DNA from 2 places in the Streptomyces sp. NPDC051940 genome. Region 1 is predicted to be linked to the other one. Evidence: riboswitches for the same ligand, from Rfam matches in the RefSeq annotation. Region 1 holds a riboswitch; the other holds the start of a gene.
The links. A riboswitch is a leader RNA that binds a small molecule or an ion and turns the genes downstream of it on or off. The one in region 1 is predicted to bind ZMP and ZTP.
Positions count from the first base shown of each region.

Region 1 (9,564 bases):
ACGTCGGCGTGCAGGGCGCGGCCGTGGCGGGCGTACAGACCGGCGAGCACGCAGTCGTCCTGCGCGGGGTGTGCCGGTGACCTGTCCACAGTAGGGGTACGCGAGTGGGGTGGGCGCGGTTCAACACCCCGGCGCGCGTACGGGCGGCTGTCAGTGGCGGGTGCGAGGATGCGGGGGCAGGAGACCCACACGTACGGCCGACGGAGCGAGGGCGACATGGCCAGGCAATTCCAGGTGACCTACGACTGCGCCGACCCGGGCGCACAGGCGGAGTTCTGGGCCGCGGCGCTGGGCTACCGGCTCCAGCCGCCGCCTGAGGGCTTTCCCGACTGGACGGCGGCGCTGACCGCGTGGGGCGTGCCGCCCGAGCACCACAACGACCGTTCGGCGATCACCGACCCGGACGGGGACGGCCCGCGGGTGTTCTTCCAGAAGGTCCCGGAGCCCAAGACCGCGAAGAACCGCGTGCATCTGGACGTCCGCGCGGCCCCGGGCCTCACGGGCGACGAGCGGATGGCCGCGCTGGAGGCCGAGGCGGACCGCCTGACGGGCCTCGGCGCGAAGCGGTTCGCCCGGGTGGAGCCGGGCGGGCTCGACATGGGGCACATCGTGATGACGGACCCGGAGGGCAACGAGTTCTGCCTGGACTGACCGCGGCGCGGGAACCCGGAGGGCAACGAGTTCCGTCTGGACTGACCGCGGCGCGGGGCGCATACCGGACAGGGGGCTGTTAGCGTGCGCGCATGCCTTCTGAGCGCGCGACCTCGGACGCACCGGAACCCGGGCCGGCGGAAGCGGCCACCAGCCCCGGGCCGTCGCCCTGGCAGGTGCTCGCGCCGCTGACGGACCTGGTGACGCCGATGGCGGTCCGGGTGGCCGCCACGCTGCGGCTGGCCGACCTGGTGGCCGACGGCGTCGAGGACGTCGGGCGGCTGGCCGAGCGGTCCGGCACCGATGCCTGGGCGCTGGGCCGGCTGTTGCGCCTCCTCGTCCGCCGCGGCCTGTTCGCCGAGCCGTCGCCCGGGCGGTTCACCCTCAACGAACCGGCGAGCCTGCTGCGCTCCGACGATCCGTCGGGCATGCGGCTGTGGTTCGACCTGGAGGGGTTCGGCGGCCGGATGGACCTGGCGTTCACGGAGCTGCTGCACACGGTCCGCACCGGGGAGCCGGCCTGGGAGACGGTCTTCGGCGCGCCGTTCTGGGACTACCTCGCCGCCCGCCCCGCGCTGGCGGCGTCCTTCGACGAGACGATGGCCAACTCGCTGCGCACCACGGCGGCGGCCACCGGCCACGACTGGTCCGGGGTGCGGCACGTCGTCGACGTCGGCGGCGGGACGGGCGCGCTGCTGGCCGAACTGCTACGGGCGCACCCGGCCTTGCGGGCCACGCTGGTCGACCTGCCGGAGACGGTCGCCCGGGGACGCCGCTTCCTGACGGACCTCGGACTGGCCGACCGCTGCGAGTTCGCCGGCCAGAGCTTCTTCGACGCACTGCCCGCGGGCGCCGACGCGTACGTCCTCAGCGGCGTGCTGCACGACTGGGCGGACGAGCCGGCCACCGCCGTCCTGCGCCGCTGCGCCGAGGCGGCGGGGCCGACGGGCCACGTCCTCATCCTGGAGTGGCAGGGCGAGGGCGACGACGAGCAGGGGACGCTCGCCGAGATGGACCTGCGGATGCTGGTGCTGTGCGGCGGGCGCGAGCGCGACGCCGACGAGTACGGCGCGCTCGCCGCGGCGGCCGGACTCACGGTGACGGGGGTCCGGACGACGTCCTCGGGACACCGGCTGATCGACTGCCGGGCGGCCTGACCGCCGGGGAGCGGGATCCCGCGTCTCCTTTTGCGACGCCGACTCCACCCTTTTACGACGCCGACTCCACCCGCACCCGCGCGGCATCCCGCGCCGACGCCACCGGACCGCCGGCGTCCTTGCGGAGCAGCCCCGCGCCCAGCAGCAGTCCGCTCGCCAGCACCGTCACCACCCCGAACGACGCCGCCAGGGAGCTGAGATCGGCGATACCGCCGATCAGCGACGGGGCGATCAGCCCCGAGGCGTACGTGATCGTAGCCACGCCCGCGATCGACTGGGCCGAGGACGGGCCGCCGCGGGCCGCGGCCGCCGCGTAGGCCAGGGGTACGACGACCGCCACGCCCAGCCCGATCAGGGCGAACCCCGCGATCGCCGCTGCCGGTCCGGGTGCCGTCACGACCAGGACGCCGCCCGCCGTGGCCATGGCCCCGCCGGTGCGTACGGTGCGCACCGCGCCGAAGCGGTTGACCACGCGGTCCCCCAGCAGCCGGGCCAGCGCCATCATCAGCATGAACGCCGTGGTCGTCGCCGCGGCGAGTCCCGGTGACGCGCCCAGCGCGTCCTTCAGGTACACGCCCGACCAGTCGAGGCTGGCCCCTTCGGCGAACACCGCGCAGAAGGCCACCATGCCGATCAGCACCGCGGACCGCGGCGGCCGGGCGTACCGCGGCGGGGCCTCCGCGTCCGGGTCGGGCCGTACGTCCAGCACGGACCGTACGATCACCAGCCCGGCCACCGTGAGCACGAGCGCCGCCAGCGCGTGGTGCAGCCGGGTGTCCACGCCGAGGTGCGCGGCCAGGGTGCCGCCCGCCGAGCCGATCAGGGCGCCGGCGCTCCACATGCCGTGCAGGCTCGACATGATCGAGCGGTCGAGCCGCTTCTCGGTGTCCGCGCCCACCGCGTTGATCTGCACCCCGGAAGAGCCTGCCGCCGCGCCGAAGAGGAACAGCGCGGCGCACAGCACGCCGAGGTTCGGCGCCAGGCTGGGCAGGGCCAGCGCCAGCGTCCACAGCACGAGCAGCCCGCGCAGCGCCCGGCGGGCGCCGAGGCGGTGGCTGATCGCGGCGGCCATGGGACCGGCGAGCGAGCCCCCGATCGCGGGCAGCGCCAGCGCGAGGCCGAGCTGGCCGGCGGACAGCCCGGCGTGGTCCTGGATCCACGGGATGCGGGTGGCGAAGCTGCCGGGCACGGCGCCGTGCACGCAGAACACCGCGGCGATCGCGATCCTCCCCCGCTTCACCTGCCGCCGGTCGTCGACGGCCTGTTCGCGCGGTTCTCCGCATGGCAATGGCATGACGCCGTCCTCCCCTGGGTCCTGCACCTCTCACGACGTAAACTATCAGGGACCCTTCCAGAAAGAAAAGAAAAAGCAGGAACCCTTCCAGAAAATTCTCCGACCGTCTGACAGGATCGCTCCATGCCACCCGCCACCCCCAGCACCGCGCGCGCCATCAACGACCGCCTCGCCCTGCGCCTCCTGCAGGAGCGCGGCCCGCTGTCGGTGACCGAGCTGAAGGAGCTGACCGGCCTCGCCCGCCCCACCGTCGCCGATCTGGTGCAACGGCTGCAGGACGGCGGGCTCATCGAGATCGCGGGCGCCTCGGAGGTCAAACGGCGCGGTCCGAACGCCAAGTTGTACGGCCTGGTCGCCGACCGCGCCTATCTCGCGGCCCTCGACGTGCGGGAGCAGAGCGTGCACGTCGTCGTCGCGGACCTGGTCGGCGCGGAGCGGGCGCGCGCCGAACTCCCCGTCGCCCGCTCGGTACCGGCCGGCGAGGCCGTGCAGCAGGCGGTCGCGCTGGTCGAGCGCGCGGCGCGGGAGGCCGGGGCGGAGCAGCTGCACAGCATCGCGGTCGGCGCGCCCGGCCTGATCGACCCCGCCACGGGCGACCTGCGCAACATCAGCGGACTCGACTGGCACCGCGAACTCCTCGCCGCGCTGGAGCGGCGGCTGGGCGCCGCGGTCACGGTGGAGAACGAGACGAACCTCGCGGCGGTCGCCGAGCACCGGCTGGGTGCCGCCCGGGGCCGCGACTCGTTCGTGTTCTTCTGGCTGGGCGAGGGCACGGGCGGCGCGGTCTTCCTCGGCGGGCGGCTGCTGCGGGGCTTCTCCGGCGGCGCGGGCGAGATCGCCTTCCTGCCGGTGCCCGGCTCCTCCGGCCTGCCGTCCGCCCGGGACTGCGCGGGCGGCTTCCACGAGCTGGTGGGCGCGGCGGGCCTGCGCGAACTCGCCGCGGCGCACGGCCTGGACGCCACCCGCCCGGTGGAGGACGTGCTGCGCGAAGCGGACCCGGACGGCCAGTTCCTCGCCGAGTACGCCGAGCGCATCGCGATCGGCGCCGCGGCGGCCACGGCCATCCTCGACCCGGGCTGCGTCGTCCTGGGCGGCGAACTGGGCCGCGCGGGCGGCCCGCCCCTGGCCGCGCGGGTCGCGGACCGGCTGGCGACGCTCTCCCCGCTGCGTACGGAGGTCCGCGCCGCGGACTTCGGCGGTACGGGCGTCCTGCGCGGCGCTCTCCTCGCGGCCCGGGAGGCCGCCCAGGAAGCCCTGTTCCCGCCGGTGGGGTGACCCCCGGTAGAGTCGGCCGCGCGGGCCGTGACTGGCGCTGAGGTGGACGACCACCGGGGAGCGGTCCGACAGAGCAGTGCCGCGCGCCTGGGCCGAACGGTGAACGAGCGCCCGGGAGGCACCCCATGACCGCAACGACGACAGCCCGCCTGATGGACGGCACCGGCCCGGCCCGCCGGCTCCTCGACGAGACCGCCGCCCGGGCGGCCGCACTCACCCGCCGTACGGGCGTGGCGCCCTGTCTGGCGACCGTGCTGGTGGGCTCCGACCCCGCCTCCGTCACTTACGTCCGGATGAAGCAGCGCCGCTGCGCGCAGGCCGGCATCGAGTCCCGGCACGTGGGGCTGCCCGCGCAGACGACCACCGCGGAGCTGGTCGCCGTACTCCGGGAGCTCTCGCAGGACCCCGGCGTGCACGGCATCCTGCTGCAGCACCCGGCGGGCCCGCACATCGACGAGCGCGCGGCGTTCGAGGCCATCGCCCCGCACAAGGACGTCGACGGTGTCACGACCCACTCCTTCGGCGCGATGGCCTTCGGCGGGCCCGGGTTCGCCTCGTGCACGCCGGGCGGGATCATGCGGCTGCTGGACGCGTACGACGTGGAACTCGCCGGGAAGCACGCGGTGGTCGTCGGGCGCAGCGCGATCCTCGGCAAGCCGGTGGGCATGCTGCTGCTGGCCCGCGACGCCACCGTGACGTACTGCCACTCCCGCACCGCCGGCCTGTCCGCGCACCTGCGCTCCGCGGACGTCGTCGTGGCGGCGGTGGGGCGGCCCCGGCTCATCCACGGCGACGACATCGCGCCGGGTGCCGTGGTCGTCGACGCCGGGTACAACGCGGGCAACGTCGGGGACGTCGACTTCGACAGCGCCGTCCGCCGCGCCCGGCTGATCACCCCCGTGCCGGGCGGCGTGGGGCCGATGACCATCGCGGTGCTGCTCGCGCAGACCGTACAGGCGGCGGAGGGCCAACTGGCCGGCTGAGCGCCCGCACACACACGAAGGGCCCGCCGCGTGAACGCGGCGGGCCCTCCCCGTATCAGACCGTCAGTCCTGCCCCAGCCACAGGTCCGGGCCGAACACCTCGTAGTGGATGTCCGCCGCGCCGACACCCGCCGCCAGCAGCTGCGCGCGTACGGCCCGCATGAACGGCAGCGGACCGCACAGGTACGCCGTGGTGCCCGGCGGGATGTGCAGGCCCGAGACGTCCACCAGGCCGGTGCGCCCGGCGGGCCACGGGGTGACGGGGTGCTCGTACCAGACGTGCGCCTCACCGGACTTGAGCTTGCCGGTGAGCTGCAGGAGGTCGGTGCGGAACGCGTGCGAGAACTCGTCGCGGTCGCCGTGCACCGCGATCACCCGGCGTGCGGAGTCCGTGGCGGCCAGGTGCGCGAGCATCCCGAGCATCGGCGTACCACCGATCCCCGCGGAGGCCAGCAGCACCGGGCCGTCGCCCCCGTCCAGCGCGACATCGCCGAACGGCGGGCCGACCAGCAGCGTCCCGCCGACGCCGACGTGGTCGTGGAGGTGGTTGGAGACCTCGCCCGCCGGGTCGCCGGCCGCGCGCTTCACGGAGAACTGCAGCGCGCCGTCGGGGTGGCCGGACAGACTGTACTGCCGGATCTGCTGGGCGCCGTCGGGCATCCGCGCCTGCACCGAGACGTACTGCCCGGGCCGCGCGGCGGGCACGGGTCCGCCGTCCGCGGGGCGGACGAGGAACGTCGTGACGTCGGCCGTCTCGGGGAAGCGCGCCAGCACCCGGTACCGGCGCCAGTGCTGCCCGGGCTCCACGCCGGCCTCGGCGTACAGCCGCGCCTCGACGGCGATCAGGGCGTTGGCCATCAGCCAGTACACCTCGTCCCAGGCCGCCGCGACTTCGGGGGTCACGGCGTCGCCGAGCACGTCCACGATGGCGGCGAACAGGTGCTCGTGCACGATCGGGTACTGGTCGGCGGCGATCCCCACCGAGGCGTGCTTGTGCGCGATCCGCGCGAGCATCGCGTCGGGCCGCTCGTCGGGGCGCTCGAGCAGGGCCGTGGCGAAGGCGGCTATGGAGCCGGCGAGCGCCTGCTGCTGGGAGCCGTCGGCCTGGTTGCCGCGGTTGAACAGGTCGCGCAGCAGGTCGGGCCGGGCCGTGAACATCCGCTCGTAGAAGCGCGGGGTGATCTCCCCGATGGCGGCGCCGACGACGGGGAGGGTGGCCCGCACGGTGGCGGCGGATGCGGTGGACAGCATCAGGACTCCTTGGTTGGTGTCTGCGGCAGCCCCAGCAGCAGCGCCGCAGTCGGTGGACCGACGAGGTCGTCGATCGTGAGCGGGTCGAGGGCCGCGTAGAACGCCTCCTGCGCCTGGCGCAGCGCGCCGCGCAGCCGGCAGGCGCCGCGCAGCGGGCACGGGGGGTCGTCCTCGCAGCCGACGACGTCGCCGGCTCCCTCGAGTTCGCGGAGCAGCCGCCCGAGCGACTCCGTCCGGCCGGACGCGGTGAGCGCCAGCCCGCCGCCCCGGCCCCGGCGGGCCTCGACGACCCCGAGGTGCTGCAGCCGGCTGACCACCTTCGCGGCGTGGGTGTACGGAACGGCGACCGCCTCCGCCACCTCGCGGGTGGTCGGCGTGGCGGTGTCGCCGAGTACCGCGAGGCGCATGGCGATGCGCAGTGCGATGTCCGTGCCCTTGGTCAGCCTCACGAGCGGCAGGCTATCTAATGCGCATCTGAAATACCAATTCAGAACCCCCGGCCCCCGGGGGGCCGTTCCGGGTCGGCGGCCCGGGGGGCCGGATGAGACATGCGCCACATCCGGGGAGGCGATGTCACATTCCCGGGCACCGGTTCCGTCTTGTCTCCGAGACCAGGACAGGAGGACCGTCATGCCCGACCACCCGGTGCGGGATCCGGCAGCCGCCACCGAGGTGTTCATGGAGCACCGTGAGCTGTTGTTCTCGATCGTCTACAACATGCTCGGCAGCGTCGCCGACACCGAGGACGTGCTGCAGGACTCCTGGCTGTCCTGGGCCGGGCGCGGCGAGTCGGCTGACATCGCGAACCCCCGGGCGTACCTGGTGCGCATCGCGGTCAACCACGCCCTCACCCGCCAGGCGGCCGCCCGCCGCCGCCGGGAGGCGTACGTCGGGCCGTGGCTGCCGGAGCCGCTGGCCACCGACGAGGCGCCGGACGCGGCCGAGCCGGCGCTGCGGGCCGAGTCGGTGTCGCTGGCGCTGCTGGTCGTGCTGGAGACGCTGTCGCCGCTGGAGCGGGCGGTGTTCGTCCTGCACGAGGTCTTCGGCTATCCGCACGGCGAGATCGCGGCGGTCATCGAGCGCTCCCCCGCCGCGGTACGGCAGCTGGCCCGCCGCGCCCGGGAGCACGTCCAGGCGCGGCGGCCGCGGTTCGAGGCGCATCCGCGCGTCCAGGAGGAGGCCACCCGGCGCTTCGTCGAGGCGGCGCTGGGCCGTGACGTCGAGGCGCTGATGGAGGTCCTCGCACCCGACGTGACGGTGTGGACGGACAGCGGCGGCAAGGTGCGCGGCTCGGCGCTGCGTCCGGTGCACGGACGCGACAAGGCGGTCCGCCTGCTGACCGGTTACGCCCGGCGCGGCACCGCCGAGAACTACGCGAGCCGCCACCAGACCCTCAACGGCGACGCCTCGCTGGTCTTCTTCAGCGAGGGCGCGCCGTACGCGGTGATGATGATGGACCTCACCCCCGACGGCCGTCACGTCACCGACATCTTCATCGTGACCAATCCCGACAAGCTGGGCGGAGTCCCCGGCGAGACGGCCGAGGAGGAGCAGGAGCAATGAGCACCGAGGTACGCCGCGGCAAGGCGCCCGCCGGTGAGCGGGCGGCGGACTGGGCGGACGGCAGGCTGGGGATCTACGGGCTGGGCCGCGCGTATCTGCGCAAGGCCTTCCCCGACCACTGGTCGTTCCTGCTGGGCGAGATCTGCCTGTGGAGCTTCACGGTCATCATCCTGACCGGCGTCTATCTGACCCTCTTCTTCCACCCGTCGATGAACGAGGTGGTGTACGACGGCAGTTACGCCCCGCTGAACGGCGTCCGGATGTCCGAGGCGTACGCCTCCACCCTGGACATCAGCTTCGAGGTGCGCGGCGGGCTGCTGGTCCGGCAGATCCACCACTGGGCGGCGCTGATCTTCCTGGCCGGGATGCTGCTGCACATGATGCGGCACTTCTTCACCGGCTCGTTCCGCAAGCCCCGCGAGATCAACTGGCTGATCGGCTTCACGCTGCTGGTGCTCGGCATGTTCGAGGGCCTCTTCGGCTACTCACTGCCCGACGACCTGCTCTCCGGTACGGGCATGCGGTTCATGGAGGGCGCGATCCTCGCGACGCCGCTGGTCGGCTCGTACGTCTCGATGTTCTTCTTCGGCGGGGAGTTCCCTGGCGACGACGTCGTACCGCGCCTGTACTCCCTGCACGTGCTGCTGATCCCGGGGCTCATGCTCGGACTGGTGGTGGCGCACCTGATCTACGTCTTCTACCACAAGCACACCCAGTGGGCGGGGCCGGGAAAGAACGAACGGGTCGTGCGCGGCGCGCCGTTCTTCCCCCACTACACCGCCAAGGCGGGCGGCTTCTTCTTCCTGGTCTTCGGCGTCATCACGGCGATCTCCGCGGTCGCGACGATCAACCCGGTCTGGCTGTACGGGCCCTACCGCCCGGACCAGGTGTCGACCGGGGCGCAGCCGGACTGGTACATGGGCTTCGTCGAGGGCATGATCCGGGCGATGCCGGGATGGGAGATCAACGTCGGCGGGTACACCCTCGCGCTCGGGGTGCTCATACCGCTGGCGCTGTTCCCGGTGATCCTGCTGGCCATCGCGTTCTATCCGTTCATCGAGTCGTGGGCCACCGGCGACAAGCGCGAACACCATCTGCTGGACCGGCCGCGCAACCGGCCGGTGCGCACCGCGCTGGGCGCCGCGTGGATCGCCCTGTACCTGATCCTCCTGGCAGGCGGCGGCAACGACCTGGTCGCCACCCGGCTGCACCTGTCCATCAACACGATCACCTGGTCGATCCGCATCGGCGTCTTCGTGGTCCCGGTGCTGGTCTACCTCGCGACCAAGCGGATCTGCCTCGGTCTGCAGCGGCGCGACCGTGAACGGGTGCTGCACGGCCGCGAGTCGGGCATGATCAGGCGGCTGCCGCACGGCGAGTTCACCGAGGT
Region 1 is NZ_JBFAXR010000016.1:24,795-34,358, forward strand. It holds gene AB0M28_RS09635 (sigma-70 family RNA polymerase sigma factor) at 1-89, opposite strand, end outside; gene AB0M28_RS09640 (VOC family protein) at 217-651, shown strand; gene AB0M28_RS09645 (methyltransferase) at 744-1,808, shown strand; gene AB0M28_RS09650 (MFS transporter) at 1,861-3,102, opposite strand; gene AB0M28_RS09655 (ROK family transcriptional regulator) at 3,226-4,377, shown strand; ZMP/ZTP riboswitch at 4,395-4,477, shown strand; gene AB0M28_RS09660 (bifunctional 5,10-methylenetetrahydrofolate dehydrogenase/5,10-methenyltetrahydrofolate cyclohydrolase) at 4,503-5,360, shown strand; gene AB0M28_RS09665 (globin domain-containing protein) at 5,424-6,611, opposite strand; gene AB0M28_RS09670 (Rrf2 family transcriptional regulator) at 6,611-7,060, opposite strand; gene sigJ (RNA polymerase sigma factor SigJ) at 7,242-8,174, shown strand; gene AB0M28_RS09680 (cytochrome bc complex cytochrome b subunit) at 8,171-9,564, shown strand, end outside.

Region 2 (9,564 bases), on a different contig from region 1:
CACGGGGATCACCGTCCCGTCGGCGGACTTCGGCAGCGTACGAACGGCCGCCGCGGCCGGTCCGCGCAGCCGGGCGCCGTCCGGCGCGACGACGTACGCCGCCGTGCGGGCGGCGCCGCTGCGGGTGCTGGTGAGGTCCGTACGCAGCAGATGGACGTCCGCCGTCCGCACCACGCCCGGCGCCCGCCGTACCGCGCCGGTCCCGGTGGGGTCGGTCGCGCCGACGAGGGCGGCGTCGGCGCCTCCGGTGGCCCATGCGACGGCGGTGGCCCGTCCGGCCCGTACGGTCGAGTCGACCAGACCGCCGAAGACGGCGGAGCCGAGCATCGTCACCAGCACGACCAGCGCCAGCGTCGCGGCCGGCGCGTCCTTCGCGGCGCGGGCGAAGCCGATGAGCGGGAGCGCGCCGCGGCGCCGCGCGCACAGCCGGGCGAGGGCGCGCAGGGGCAGCGGGTACACGCGCACCAGCAGCACGACCACGGCCAGTGCGGTGAGCACCGGTACGGCCGCGAGCTGGAGGTCGAGGCCGCTGCCGCTGCCCGTACCGCGCAGGCGCAGCGCCCCGATGCCCGCGGCGGCGAGCAGGACGACGGTGGCCTCCGCGATGGTCCGCCGGTGCGCGGGCGCCTCGGAGGCGGCGCGCAGGGTGCGGTCGCGCAGGGCGAGCCAGGTGAGCGCGGGCAGGGCCAGCCAGGCGCCGCCCGCGACGGCGAGCGCCGTCCACGGGGAGCCGCCGGACGCGAAGGTGAGCCCCGCCGCCAGGCCGAGCAGGGCCGCGGGGGCGGTCTGCAGCGCCCGGGAGGCGGCGACGCCGAGCGCGGAGGCGCCCCGCGCGCGCTGCAGCCGGTGCTGCCCCTCGCGGCGGCGTACCGCGAGCCGCCCCAAGACGACGACGGCGGCCAGCCCCGTCCCGACGAGGGACGCCAGCGCGAACGACGCCAGCAGCTCCGCCCGCCGCCACTCCCCGCCGAAGGACTCCACGACGGGCCGGGCGCCGTCGGTGACCTGCCAGCCGGTGGGCTTCAGGGTGGAACAGCCGTTGCAGAAGGATCCCTTGACGAGCTGTTCGTACTCGGCGAGGGCCCGCACCAGCTCCGCGCGGCCCCCCTCGCCGGCGAACGTGTCGGCGGCGTCGGCCAGCCCGAGCCGCATCCGCCACTGGGCCTGGAAACGCGGCAGCCCGTAGCGCTGCAGCGGATCCAGGCTCTCCGCGGCGATGAGCGCCTGGGCGTGGACGGGCGTGCCCGGTACGGCCTGCGGCCGGGCCAGCAGCGGCTGTTCGCGCCAGATACGGGCGCCGGCCGCGCCGGGCTTCGGCCCGCGGAACACCCCGGAGACGACCGCGGGCGCCTGGATGTCGGAGAGGCCGCCCATCAGCTGCACCTGCTGTCCGACGCGGAGCCCGAGCCGCTCGGCGGTGGCCTCGGAGACGGCGACCTCGACGGGCTTGTCCCGGCCCGTGCCGCGCGGCGCCCGGCCCGACACGTAGGCGTCGGGGGCGTCGTCGGCGTACAGCAGCGACAGCTCCGCCGGTCCGCCGGGGACGTCCACCGCGGAGGAGGGGACGTCGACCCGGGTCGAGGTGAAGGAGAGGCTGCCCCGCAGATCGCCGACGAGCTCCGGCTCGATGCCGTGCACCGCCCATTCCAGGTCCTCGCCGAGCGGCGCGGGGCCGTCGGTGGGGAGCATGTCGACGGGCGGGGAGGCGTCGCTGAGCTGGTCGAAGCCGGCGCTGATCCGGACCAGGGCGTCGTCGCGCTGGCCGGTGGCGAGGCGCTGGTCGAGGGCGCGGCCCTCCATCCGGTCCAGCAGCGGCGGCGCCGCGGTGACGGCGGTCGTGAGCAGCGCGATCAGCAGGGCCAGGCAGCCGAGCAGCGCCGCGTCGGCGCGCATCTCGCGTACCGCGACGGGGAGTTCACGGCGTGGTGTCATCGGTCCTCTCCCGCCCGCAGCACCCGGGCCATGTCCGCCCCGGCCAGCACCCGCGCGCCCGCCGTCACGGCCAGGCAGATCAACAGCACGACCGCCGGGGCGAGCGGCAGCACCCACCCCCACGGCACGGTGACGGTCAGCGACGGGAACACCGGCGACCCGGTGTCGTCGACGGCGACGACGGGCGTGATCGCCGTCGCCAGCGCCGTACCCGTGACGGTGCCCGTCAGCGCGGCGAACAGGGCGAGCGACAGCTGCTCCGTCCACAGCACCGCGGTGAGCTGCCGGGGCCGTACGCCCAGCGCCCGCAGCAGCGCGAACTCCCGGCCGCGCGACCGGGCGGAGAGCACCGTGTGCAGCGTGAAGCCGACCACCGCGAACGCGGGCGCGAGGATCAGGCAGAGCACGAGCGCCGCGTTGGTGCTGGCCCGCAGCGGGCCGTCGGCCAGGGCCCGCCGCTCGCCCGGGATGTCCGTGACGGCGCCCAGGCCCGGCTCGGCGCGGGCGGCGGTGAGCGCGGCGGAGGCGTCGCCGCCCTTCGCCGACATCCACCAGAACGCCTCGCGCGGCGGCGGCCTGCCGTCGTGCGTCAGCGCCGCGGCCAGCGCGCGGGTGTCCATCAGCAGCCGGCCCTCGGTGCGGTCGAAGCCGGGTATGCCGCCGATCCGGCCGACGATCCGCGCCCGGTACTCACGGCCGTCGAGGAGGAAGGTGACGGTGTCGCCGGGCCGGGCCAGGCCGCCGGCGGCGAGGACGTCGTCGACCAGCGCCGGTACGGGCGCGGCCTTGTCGCGTACGGCCGGTTCCAGGTCGACGCGCCAGATGAGGCGCTCGCGCGGCAGGTCGAGCTGCGGGCCGCGCAGCACGCCGTCGAACAGTTCGCCCGGCCCGGTGCGGTCGTCGCACACCAGCAGTCCGGACGCCGGGACCAGCCCCTCCAGGAAGCGCGGCTTCACGGCGCCGGGGCAGCCGGCCAGCCACTCCGAGGGCGCCCGGCCGGCGAAGCCGTCGCGCCAGCGCACGGGCTGCGCGTCGAGGCCGTCCAGCAGGACGCGGTAGGTGCGGCGCACGGACTCCTCGCCGGGCGGGACCGAGAGCCGGATCGCGGTGATCCGCAGCGGGTACTGCGAGGCGGGGTCGAAGGGGATGGTGAAGGGGCGCTCCCGGCCGTCGAGCGGGGGGAGTTCGCGCCGGACCGTGTGGCCGAGGCCGTCGCCGTCCTCCAGCGTGAGCTCCAGGGTGAGCGGCACGGGCGTGCCCGGTCCGTCGGCGGCGACGCGGGCGCGCAGGTCGAGGGAGCGGGGACGGCCGGGGAGGAGGATCCCGTGGTCCTTCACCCCTTCGCCGAGGGAGCCGAGGAGCTTGTCGAGGGGCTGTCCGCCGGCGAGGTCGGCGCGGAACGCGGGGACGGGGCCGGAGGGGGAGCCGGCGCGCTGGGTGGCCGCGATCCCGGCGGTGTCGAGCGCCGTGATGCCGGCGGACTCGGCGCCGACGAGCGTGCTCAGCGACACGACGGGCGTGACGGCGGCGACCCCCGGCAGCGCGGCGTAGCGGCTGTGCCGTCCGCTACGGGGGGTGAAGCCGGCCGCGTCGTCGCCCGGTTCGGCGCGCAGGTCGGCGCCGGTGCGGAAGACGGCCTGGTCCTGGTCGCCGCGGTCGAGGATCGCGAGCGCCGTACCGCTGAGGGAGGCGACCGCGAGGGCCAGCGCGACCAGCAGGACGGGTCCCGCGTGGCCCTGCGTGCGGCGGCCCAGCTGCCAGCCGCCGAGCGGCAGCACGAGCCCGGAGGCGCGCCGCGCGAGCCGGTCCACGGCCCGCCCGGCCAGCGGCATCAGGCGCAGCGACAGCAGCACGGTCGCGGCGGTCATCGCGACCGGCGCGAGGATGAGCACCGGGTCGAGGGAGCCGCTGTCGGCGAGCGGGGTGCGGTAGCGCAGCAGCTGCAGCCAGCCGAGCACGGCCACCCCGGCCAGCGCCAGATCCGCCCCGGTGCGCTGCGCGGCGGCGAACCGGCCCGCCCGCAGCCGCAGCCGCCGCGTCGTACGGCGGTCCCGGGCGGCCCGCGCCACCGGGACCAGGACGGCCGTGCCGTGGACGGCCAGCGCGATGCCCGCCACCCACCAGCCGGCGGCGGTGGCGGCGGTGCGGGGCAGCTCGGTGTCCAGCAGGCCCGTACCGCGCAGCAGCCGCAGCAGCGGTACGGCGAGCAGCGGGGCGGCCACGGCGGCCGGTACGGCGATCAGCGCCCACTGCGCGGCCGCGCCGCCCGTCAGCCGCAGCCAGCCGGCGCCCCGCGCGCCCAGCAGCGCCTGTTCGGCGGCCCGGTGCCGGACCAGCTGGCGCGCGGTGAGCACGAGCGCGGCGGCGGCCAGCGCGGCGAGCAGCGCGGACGGCAGATACATGCCGGCGCGGGCGACGGCCACGGGGATGTCCAGCTGCCGCAGCGCGAACCCGAGCTGCGAGTCGATCCGCACCTCCTTCAGGGGCGGCGCGCGCCCGCCGAAGACGGACAGGTCGGTGCGGCTGGCCGCGAACTCCGGTACCCGCTCGCGCAGTCCGTCCAGCTCACCCAGCTCCAACCGGCGGGCGTCCGGGACGCCGATCCACAGGGCGGCGGCGTCCGTACGCAGCGCCTCGATGGCGGCGAACGAGCCGGGGTGGGCCAGGGCCACGCTGTCGGGGACGCCGAACGTGCCCGTCATGCCGTGCCAGACCACGCTCCCGGCGTCCCGCGGGGTGTACGTGCCGGTGACCCGCACCGTCAGCCGCGGCCCGTGCTCGCCGCCGAACTCCGCCTCGCTGCCGGGGCGCAGCCCGAACCGGCGCGCGTAGCCGCGGTCCAGCGCGACCTCGACGGGTCCCCCCGCCGCCTGCCGCGGCCACCGGCCCTCGTCGAGGCGGGCGTGCCGCTCGGGGCCGGCGACGCCGAGCAGCGTCAGCCACATCGTGCCGTCGGCGGCCGGCAGCTGCCCGGTGTTCGCGAAGGGGGCGCGCAGCAGGGTCTCGGTGCGGTGAGGTACGTCGCCGAACACGCCGCCCAGCGCGCGCCGTACGTCCGTGTCGGCCCGCGGCACCCCGGCCGGGTCATAGCGCCCGGTGACCCGGATCGACGCGTCGGGCTCGGCGGCGAGCCGCTGGCGGGCGCCGGTCTGCGCGGCGTGCTCGGTGAGGGCGACCAGGGCGGCGAGCACGGTGACGGAGAGCAGTACGGCGAGGCCGGCGGCCACGAGTACGAGCCCGTGGTGCGCGCTGTGCCGTACGACGACCGGAGCCCGCCGCCTCCGCTTCACCCGAAGACCGGCGGGCGGACGCTGCTCGGTGATGGTCATGTTCTCCCCCCGGCGCCGACGGTACCCGGGCCCGTGGCGATCACGGAAGATCCGTGCGCGGTGGGACCGTCGACCTTTCGGGCGCTAGGACGCGGGCCGGCGGGGGATGGCGGACACGATGTCGTCGATGCGGCCGTTGCTCCGCTCGTAGCCCTCGCCGCCGTCCTCCAGCAGCATGATCTCGCGGATCTGGTCGGGCGTCAGCCCCCGGTCGTGCAGGGCGATGACCTGGTCCCGCCAGGCGATCGCGGAGGAGGCCCCGTCGACCGCGTAGGCCTGGGCCAGCGCCTGGTCCGCCTTGCGCAGGGAGACCACGGCCACGACCACGGCGGTGATGTTCCCGGCCAGGCCGGTGAGGGCGGCGACCGCCGCCCAGAATGTCTCGCTCACAGAACGCCCCCCAGTGGACGGTGATCCCTGGGGGGCGATTGTGCACCGCCAAGTGGGCTGGCGCGAAACGGAGTTGCGACCGGCGGCTAGCCGGCGAGCACCGCCCGGAGCTGGTCCAGGCCCCAGTCCAGGTCCTCCTTCGAGATGACCAGCGGCGGCGCGATGCGGATCGTCGAGCCGTGGGTGTCCTTCACCAGGACGCCGCGGGCCATCAGCTTCTCCGAGATCGCCCGGCCCGTGCCGTACGACGGATTGATGTCGACGCCCGCCCACAGCCCGCGGCCGCGAACCTCCTCGACCGCACCCTGCCCGACCAGCAGGCCGAGTTCGTGGTGGAGGTGGTCGCCCAGCTCCGTGGCCCGCTGCTGGTACTCGCCGGTGCGCAGCATCGCGACGACCTCGAGGCCGACCGCGCAGGCCAGCGGGTTGCCGCCGAAGGTGGAGCCGTGTTCGCCGGGGTGGAAGACGCCGAGGACGCCGGAGTCGGCCACCACCGCCGAGACGGGGACGACGCCGCCGCCCAGCGCCTTGCCGAGGATGTAGACGTCGGGGACGACGTCCTCGTGCTCGCACGCGAAGGTGCGGCCCGTACGGCCCAGCCCCGACTGGATCTCGTCGGCCATGAACAGCACGCCGCGGTCCGCGGTGAGCTCCCGCACCGCCCGCAGATAGCCGGGCGGCGGCACCAGCACGCCCGCCTCGCCCTGGATGGGCTCCAGCAGCACGGCGACCGTGTCGTCGTCGACGGCCGCCCGCAGGGCCTCGATGTCGCCGTACGGGACGATCTCGAAGCCGGGCGTGTACGGGCCGTAGTCGGCGCGCGCCTCCGGGTCCGTGGAGAAGCTGACGATGGTCGTCGTACGGCCGTGGAAGTTGTTCGCCGCGACGACGATCCTCGCCCGGCCGTCCGGGACGCCCTTGACCCGGTAGCCCCATTTGCGGGCGGTCTTCACCGCGGTCTCGACCGCCTCCGCGCCGGTGTTCATCGGCAGCACCATGTCCTTGCCGCACAGGGCGGCCAGCTCCGTGCAGAAGGCCGCGAAGCGGTCGTGGTGGAAGGCGCGGGAGGTCAGCGTGACCCGCTCCAGCTGGGCGCGGGCGGCGTCCAGCAGCCGCCGGTTGCCGTGGCCGAAGTTCAGCGCCGAGTAGCCGGCCAGCATGTCGAGGTAGCGCTTGCCCTCGACGTCGGTCATCCAGGCGCCCTCGGCGGAGGCCACGACGACGGGCAGGGGGTGGTAGTTGTGCGCGGAGTGGGCCTCAGCTTCGTTGATGAGGTCGGTGGAACGTGTCACGGCTTGCTGCTCCTTCGCTGATACGTCAGGAGATGCGGGAGGACCCTTGTGGGGTACTTCTATCGTGCCCCTCGCCCGCATGGGCGTAAGCGCCGACCGAAGAGTGGGACGGGACCCCGTGTCCCGCGCCCGCCGCACTATGGTGGACGGTGGGCGCCGCGACTGGCGATACGTGGAAGCGACCACGGGGAAGCGGCGCGCCGGCTGAGCACACGAGGTGCCGCCCGCCTGGGCACCCCGGGAGTCATCGCCCACGCGACCCGGAGGTTCAAAGCCATGCCACTCGACCATCCCGCACTCACCGCCGCGGATCCCGAACTCGCCGCCCTCATCGGCGCGGAGGAGCAGCTGCAGGCGGACACGCTCCGCCTGATCCCCAGCGAGAACTACGTCTCCAGTGCCGTGCTGGAGGCCACCGGCACGGTCCTGACGAACAAGTACAGCGAGGGCTACCCGGGCCGCCGCTACTACGAGGGCCAGCAGAACATCGACCCCGTCGAGCGCCTCGCGATCGACCGCGCCAAGGCCCTGTTCGGCACCGCGCACGCCAACGTCCAGCCCTACTCCGGCTCCCCCGCGAACCTCGCCGCGTACCTCGCGTTCGCCGAGCCCGGCGACACCGTGATGGGCATGGCGCTGCCGATGGGCGGCCATCTCACGCACGGCTGGGGCGTGTCCGCGACCGGGAAGTGGTTCCGCGGAGTGCAGTACGGCGTACGGCGGGACACCGGCCGCATCGACTTCGACGAGGTGCGCGACCTGGCGCTGAAGGAGCGCCCGAAGCTGATCTTCTGCGGCGGTACGGCCGTACCGCGGATCATCGACTTCGCCGCCTTCGGCGAGATCGCCCGAGAGGTGGGCGCCGTGCTCGTCGCCGACGTCGCGCACATCGCCGGGCTGATCGTGGGCGGCGCCCACCCCTCGCCCGTACCGCACGCGGACGTCATCTCCACCACCACGCACAAGACGCTCCGCGGCCCGCGCGGCGCGATGCTGCTCGCGGTGAACGAGGACACCGGCAAGCTCATCGACAAGGCCGTCTTCCCCGGCCTGCAGGGCGGCCCGCACAACCACACCACCGCCGCCATCGCCGTCGCCCTGAAGGAGGCCGCGCAGCCCTCGTTCCGCCAGTACGCCGCGGACGTCGTCGCCAACGCCCGGGCGCTGGCCGCCGCGCTCGCCGGCCGGGGCTTCGAGCTGGTGTCGGGCGGTACGGACAACCACCTCATCCTGATGGACCTCACCCCGAAGGACGTCCCCGGCAAGATCGCCGCGAAGGCCCTGGACCGGGCGGGCATCGTGGTGAACTACAACACCGTGCCGTACGACCCCCGCAAGCCCTTCGACCCGTCCGGCGTGCGCATCGGCACCCCGTCGCTGACCTCGCGCGGTCTGGGTACGGAGCACATGGCGCAGGTCGCGGAGTGGATCGACCGGGGCGTCACCGCCGCCGGGTCCGGCGACGAGGTGGCGCTGAAGGCGATCCGCGCCGAGGTGGCCGAGCTGATGGCGGCCTTCCCGGCGCCGGGGCTGGCGCAGTAGCCGCTCCCGCACCGCTGCCTCACACGTCGACCAGCTCCTGCCACGCCCCCTCCCCGTGCGCCTCCGCCCGCTCCCGCAGCCGGCGGAGGCCGCGGGCGGCGCCGACGGCCAGCGCGGGGCCGGCGGCGAGGCCGGCCAGGGCCCACCACCAGTTGTCGGTCGCCGACCGCGCGGAGGACGCGGCGGGGGCCGGATCCGGCGTGGGCGCCGGGGCGGCCTCCGGTTCGAAGGCCGGGAAGTCGGGGGCCGACATCGATCCGCCGGTGTCCGGGCCGAGGACGCGGAGCCTGCCGAGGATCTCCTTCACCCTCTGCTGGTCCGCGGCGTGGAACCACTCCGTCTGCTGCTCCCCGTAGGAGTCGAGCCGCCGGTTGACGAGGACGCCGCCGCCGGCGTCCGGGTAGACCTGGTCCACGCGCCACACCTTCACGTCGTGCAGCATCCAGGTGAGCGAGATCCGGCGCCCGCCGAGCTCGTCGAGGCGGGGCTGCGCGGCGGGCTTCCCGGCCTCGCCCACCGCCCGGTCCAGGGCCTGGTAGTCGGCCGACGAGCCGTACAGGCCCGCGGCCTCGCCGCTGCCCGCGTTCACCACGAGCACGCTCGTCGGCCCGCCCGCGGCCGCGGGCGTCGCCGTGCCCAGCCACAGGGCCGCCGCGCCCGCGAACGCGCCGATGAGGAGGGTCAGTCTGCGCATGGGCCGTCTCCCTTCCGCCGTCGCCGGCACCGTCCGTCCACCCCCGCTACACCGCCGCGCGGGCGGGGGTTCCGGGAGCTCATGTCGTACGACCCCGACTCACAGGTCGATCAGCACCTGCCGCGGACCGTCCTCCGGCGGACCGCTCCGCGCCTCCCGCCGGCGCCGCAGGGCCGTCGGCGCGGCCAGCGCCAGTGCGGCGCCGGCGCCCGCGCCGGGGAGCGACCACCACCAGTTGGCGGTGAGCCGGTCCGCACCGCTCTGCGCCGTGGCGTCGTCCGGGGAGCCGAGGTCCAGGGACGGCAGCGGGTTCATGTTCGGCGGGACGCCGGACGGCGTGCCCGCGACGCCGAGCAGCGTGAGCAGGGTGAGGAGGGTGTCCGGG
Region 2 is NZ_JBFAXR010000037.1:56,413-65,976, reverse strand. It holds gene AB0M28_RS17100 (hypothetical protein) at 1-1,932, opposite strand, end outside; gene AB0M28_RS17095 (ABC transporter permease) at 1,929-5,261, opposite strand; gene AB0M28_RS17090 (hypothetical protein) at 5,346-5,651, opposite strand; gene rocD (ornithine--oxo-acid transaminase) at 5,738-6,943, opposite strand; ZMP/ZTP riboswitch at 7,092-7,184, shown strand; gene glyA (serine hydroxymethyltransferase) at 7,220-8,485, shown strand; gene AB0M28_RS17075 (hypothetical protein) at 8,505-9,179, opposite strand; gene AB0M28_RS17070 (hypothetical protein) at 9,279-9,564, opposite strand, start outside.
Region 2: it holds a riboswitch for ZMP and ZTP, as region 1 does, so the genes downstream of both, glyA (serine hydroxymethyltransferase) here and AB0M28_RS09660 (bifunctional 5,10-methylenetetrahydrofolate dehydrogenase/5,10-methenyltetrahydrofolate cyclohydrolase) in region 1, are expected to answer to the same signal.